2 regions of the Clostridium sp. DL-VIII genome follow, and region 1 is predicted to be linked to the other one. Evidence: a T-box and tRNA genes for the amino acid it is inferred to sense, from the RefSeq annotation. Region 1 holds a T-box; the other holds one or more tRNA genes.
What was found. A T-box is a leader RNA that pairs with one kind of tRNA and senses whether it is charged. The one in region 1 lies ahead of lysS (lysine--tRNA ligase), so its partner is inferred to be a tRNA-Lys.

Region 2: it has a tRNA-Lys gene. The T-box ahead of lysS (lysine--tRNA ligase) is inferred to sense a tRNA for this amino acid. The anticodon was not compared.

The regions. Positions count from the first base shown of each region.
Region 1 is NZ_CM001240.1:3,128,970-3,132,108, forward strand. It holds gene CDLVIII_RS14320 (HAMP domain-containing sensor histidine kinase) at 1-370, shown strand, start outside; gene CDLVIII_RS14325 (hypothetical protein) at 638-1,459, shown strand; T-box leader at 1,547-1,804, shown strand; gene lysS (lysine--tRNA ligase) at 1,973-3,139, shown strand, end outside.
Region 2 is NZ_CM001240.1:2,514,393-2,517,531, reverse strand. It holds gene CDLVIII_RS11525 (Nramp family divalent metal transporter) at 45-1,304, shown strand; tRNA gene CDLVIII_RS11520 (tRNA-Lys) at 1,609-1,684, opposite strand; tRNA gene CDLVIII_RS11515 (tRNA-Gln) at 1,689-1,763, opposite strand; tRNA gene CDLVIII_RS11510 (tRNA-His) at 1,767-1,842, opposite strand; gene CDLVIII_RS11505 (galactose ABC transporter substrate-binding protein) at 2,248-3,139, shown strand, end outside.

The DNA of each region.
Region 1 (3,139 bases):
TTTAATTATTGAAGGAGAAGACTGCATATTAAATATGGACAAGGATTTAATTAAAATGGCTTTGTGTAATTTAGTAGAAAACGCTATAAAAGCCTCTGAAAATAATTGTAAAATTAACTTAAAGGTATCTAATTTAAATGATAAAACTACTATATCTGTAAGGGATCTAGGCTCAGGCATATCAAAGGAACATTTAGATAAGATCTGGCATCCATTCTATGTAGTTGATAAAGCAAGGAGCAGAAAAAGCAATGGAGCAGGCATTGGACTTTCTATCTGCAAAAAAATAGCAGAGGTTCATAATGCAGATATTAAAATAATTAGCGAACTTGGCAAAGGAACTGAAGTTGACATAATTTTCACCAATTAAAATAGTAAATTGAGTGCATGACCATTTTAGAGATAAGTTATATGCTTTGAGGAGTATTTCAATTGAAAGATAATATGTAGCGTACTTTATATAAAAATGTAATTTGGTTAAAGTTTACAACTATTTTACATTCGGAATAAACTTCTGGGACATCTTAATTCTATACTTAAAGAGTGGTAAGTACTTACGCACGACTAAGATCGAATTAAAAATAAAAATAAATATAGGACTAAAAATTAATAAAATAAGAATATTGGAGGAATTATTATGTTATCAAAAAAAATAACAGCAGCATTAGTAGTCGTAGGAGTAATAGCATCTACTTCTGCTATATTTGACCAAGTTAATATAAAGGGAGCTTTTGCAGATACAGTAAAGCAAAATACTGTATATACTAAGGAGGATACTCAGGCAGCTTCTCAAGATGATGGTACAGGTAAAGTAACTGGTGCAGAAGAGGAAGATTATAGACAGAAGTCTTTAGATGTCTTAAAAAAATATTTTAACATACCAGAAGTTAAGGAAAGTGAAAGCAATCAGTTTAGTGCATGCATATTAAATGAAAAAACTTTGGATGAAATAAAGCCAAAAGAACAAGAATGTGTTCAAAGGTTATATGATAAGAAAGAGATGTCAAAGGAAGAGTATGATAAGCAAATGGCTTATATTGAAGATAATGATAATGGACTTAAAGAGAGAGTAAGACAATTAAAGCATGGAATGGTTCAAACAGGATGGACTGATATAAGTAGTGATAATTGCTATCTTTTTGATTTTAATGAAAATACAAAAGAATTAGATATGGTAATGGTTAATGACAATAATCTTGATAAAGGGACTGAATTAGTACTTAGTGGCGACCAACTAAAAAATACAGCAGAGGACTTCATTAAAGAGAACAAACTAGGAGATATAGAAAAGCCTAAGTTTATCCTTTTAAAAGGACATCGCCTTTTTTATGAAGACGAAAATGATTCTTCTAAAAAAGTAGAAGTATCTATTAGCCCATTTACAGGTAAAGTATGGGGCTTTTCAGTAAAAGGGTATGCAGAGTTAGAATATAATATGGCAGTTAGTGAAAATAAATAAAGCTAGGAAGAATGAAGAAATAGATGAGAACCAAGTCAGAATAAGAAAGGTTATCTTTACAAAAGCAGATTTTTATTGTAAACTATATGAAAAGCAATGAAAAGAAGAGTAGATAGAATAGTTCATTTTCAGAGAGCTCTAGATGGTGGGATTGAGCAATGGATTTTTATTGAAGAAGGTCTTGGAGCTGCACACTGAGTCTATTTTCATAGAGGTAGGATGTGACGGAATACCCCGTTATAGGTATAGAGTATCTCACATTTTTTGATGTACTTGAAGAGGTGTATACGGCAACGCATACATAAACTGAGGTGGTACCACGAATTTATAACTTTCGTCCTCAAGATTAGAAATCTTGGAGGTGAAGGTTTTTTTTATTTGTGTTAAGGCAATATAAGAGAATAATAAGTAAATCTGCTTTCTTGCCTAATAAAATATTCATGGTAAATTGAAAGTGTTATTTTCTTTTATGTGCCTAAATTAATCAATAAATAAGTAAAGGTGGTAACAAAAATGTATGAGCAATATGAAAATCTAAATGAATTAGAAAATATAATGACAGATGCAAATGAATTTATAGTGGAGAGAATAAAAAAGTTAAATAAACTTAGTGAGCTAGGAATAAATCCATATCCTTATAATTACGATTTTAACAAAAAAACTTATACAAAATATATATGTGATAATTTTGATACTATTGATGAAAGTAAAGTGCTTTCTTTAGCAGGAAGAATAATGTTTCTTAGAAGAATGGGAAATGCAACTTTTGCTAATATAGTAGATGAAAGAGGAAATATACAAATATTTTTCAGTAAAAAGTTAATTGGAAGTGAAAATTATAATGTTTTAAAATTAATCGATGTCGGTGATATTGTTGGGGTAGAGGGAACTGTATTTAAGACTCAGACAGGGGAAATAACTATTCGAGCAAACAAATTTGAATTGTTATCTAAATCAATAAGAACCCTCCCTGAAAAATATCATGGAATTCAAGATTCAGATTTAAGACAAAGACATAGATCTTTAGATATGATAATGAATTCAGACGTTAAAGAAAGATTTATTAAACGTTCTAAAGCAATTACTACAATTAGAGAATATTTGAATAATATGAATTTTATTGAATGTGATACTCCTATACTTGATACTAAATATGGTGGAGGAGAAGCAAAACCATTTAAAACTTTTGTTAATGATTTAGACTCAGAAGTATATATGAATGTTTCTCCAGAATTATATTTAAAAAGACTTATTGTTGGAGGAATAGAAAGAGTTTATACATTTGCAAGATCTTTTAGGAATGAAGGAATTGATAGAACACATTATCCAGAATTTACTCTAATGGAATGTTATATGTCGTATGCAGACTATGAAGATATGATGAGAATTATGGAAGGAATATATGAATATGTATTTATGTCCGTTAATGGCTCTACTAAAATAAAATACGGTGAAGAAGAAATTGATTTTAAAGCTCCATGGAAAAGAGAAACTATGTGTAATCTTGTAAAACAAGATACAGATATTGATGTAGAGAATTTAACTAAAGAAGAAATTATAAGTAAAATTAAAGAGAATTCTCTTTTGCTTGAAGAACAAAATGAAGGTTTAAATATAACTGAAGTTTCGAAAGGAGAATTAATAGTAAATCTTTTTGAATCATATAGCGAGAAGAAACTA
Region 2 (3,139 bases), 610 kb from region 1:
TTAAGTTGATAAACGAAAGAACTTTAACAGATACGGATACTCAAATCTCTAGCTTTCCTGCATTACAAAAGGCTATAGATACTGATACAAATAAATTAAAACAGTTAGCAAAATTTATTGGTCCTGCTTTTATTGTAAGCGTGGCATATGTAGATCCTGGAAACTTTGCAACTAATATCAGCGGCGGATCAAAGTTTGGTTATGCTCTAATTTGGGTTATTTTATTTAGTAATCTAATGGCTATATTTCTTCAAATAATGTCTGCCAAACTTGGAATAGCAACTGGCCATAATCTTCCAGAAATGTGTTCTAAAGTTTTTCCCAAAAGCATGAACTGGTTGTTTTGGATAATTGCAGAGATAGGTGCTATGGCAACAGATTTAGCAGAATTTCTTGGTGGAACATTAGGATTATATTTGTTATTCCACATTCCCATGATATATTCAGGACTTATAACGGGATTAATAACATATATGATTTGTTATATGGAAAAGTATGGTCAAAAAGCTATCGAAGTAATAATTTCAGCACTCGTTGCAATAATATGTGCTGCATATACAATAGAATTATTTCTTGCTAAGCCAGATTGGTTTCAGGTTGGCATGCACACATTGATACCATCACTTCCAAATAATGAAGCTGTATTAATAGCTGTAGGAATGCTTGGTGCAACTGTTATGCCTCATGTAATATATTTGCATTCACAATTAGTTCAGCATAGATGCATCGATTGTTCTGATAAGGGAAAATTAAAACATTTGAAAATGGAAAAGATTGATGTCACCATTGCAATGAATCTTGCCTTTATAGTAAATGCTGCAATGGTTATAGTTTCTGCTGCTGTATTTAATAGAAATGGATTAACTGTTGACACAATGGAACAAGCTCATACTTCTTTGCAGCCATTATTGGGCTCTCTATCAAGTAGTGCATTTGGAATAGCTCTTCTTGCCTCAGGCTTATCTTCTTCAGCGGTCGGAACAATAGCTGGGCAGACAATTATGAAAGGATTTGTTAATTTAAGTATTCCAGTAAATATCAGAAGACTTATAACAATGATGCCAGCATTAATTATAATTGCACTAGGAATAAATCCAATGAATGCACTTGTCTTAAGCCAGGTGGCACTAAGCTTCATCTTGCCGTTTCCTATAATTCAAATGCTGATAATAGCTAAACGTAAAGATTTAATGGGCATTTTAGCTAATAAGGGTTTTGTGAGAATTTTGGGCATTCTAATAGCAGCTATAATAATATCATTAAATGCAATACTAATATACCTAACATTTACAGGGAGTGTTTAATATTATTATAAATATCATTCTTCAATTTAGGCACATTAAAATAAATAACAAGTCAAAAATTGCGATGGATATTTTTCATCAGGGCAGGAAACAAAATGACCTCATGTCCAGGCCTATTAGGGTATTTTGTTGACGCAGCATGATGAGAAATAGCCTTGTAAGTGGACTTGTTATTTATTTGATATGCCTTAATATTTCAGCATACAGAAAAACCTTCAAATGCAGTTAATAATGCATTTGAAGGTTTTTCATATACTCATATAATAATATTAAAACTCATAATTATTATATATTTCAATCAATTTGGTGGCTCACCCGGGAATCGAACCCGGGACACCATGATTAAAAGTCATGTGCTCTACCGACTGAGCTAGTGAACCTCACTGGCTAGGATGACAGGATTCGAACCTGCGAATGATGGAGTCAGAATCCATTGCCTTACCGCTTGGCGACATCCCATTGTGGGGTGAACGATGGGACTCGAACCCACGACAACCAGTGCCACAAACTGGCGCTCTACCAACTGAACTACGTTCACCACAATTTAGCTTTAAACAATTAAATTCATAGTGCTAATTATCAATAAAAATATGCTATTAATTTAACTTCTAAAAATTTAATTCGCTTGTCTATTATAAATTACATATTCTTAATTGTCAACTATACACATATAATTAATGTTAAATTTTAACCTTTATATTATGTATATTATGCCCTCATAACTAAAAATTTAGCCTGTTTTCTTGATTTTCCTGTAATTTTCTTAAATTTACATATATCTTTAATTATTAGTTAAAACTCTTTCAAATTATAAAAATTATTTGCAATGTATATATTTAAATAAAAAAACAGATACGTTACACAGAAATACGAATAAAATTTAAGCTGAAAGATAACCTAATAATAGATAATTCAATCAAGTACAGTCGGAGGGAAGATCAAAATGAATATTTTAAAGAAGATATTGTCCCTTACCATTATCTCAATATTATTATTTAATAATACCCAAAGCACCGCAGCTCTTTTAGCTGTTAATCCTGAGACTCCAGTTAAAATAGCTGTATTTTTAAATGATTTTAATGATCAATTTATTTCTACTGTTAAAAAAAATCTCGAGACTATACAAAGCAATAATGAAAATAAAGTTCAATTTACTTTTTTCGATGGGAAAGGAAATCAAGTAATTCAAAATGAATTGATAAATAGAGCCCTTAATAATGATTTTAACCTTGTTGTATTAAATCCAGTCACCACTGATATAGATAAAATTCAAAGTGCTCTTAATGAAATAGTTGGAAAAGATATACCTCTAATTCTCTATTATGCGCAAACACCGCAAATAGTAAATTTTCTTAAACCTTACCGTAATGCAGTTATAATTGATACTGATATTGATCAATCTGGCATTCTGCAAGGTGAGATTCTTGCTGATACTTGGAATGCCAGCAAAGAGACTTTAGATAAGAACAAAGATGATATAATGCAGTATATTATGTTAAAGGGTCCTGCTAATAATGCTGAAACCATTGCAAGAACTAAATATTCTGTTCAAGCACTCAATGAAGCAGGAGTAAAAACCCAAGAGTTATCATCAATAGTTTGTAATTGGGATGAGGAGTGTGCCAAAAGCGCAATTAGATCTAATCTATTAACACTTGATGGCAGAATTGAAGCAATAATATCTAACAATGATGCTATGGCAATCGGTGCTATTAAAGCACTCCAAGAATATGGCTACAACAAAGGAGATAATTCAAAAAAATATATTCCAGTCGTTGGCGTCGATGCTTTACCTGAAGCTAAAGAATTAATTAATCAAGGGATTATGACTGGTA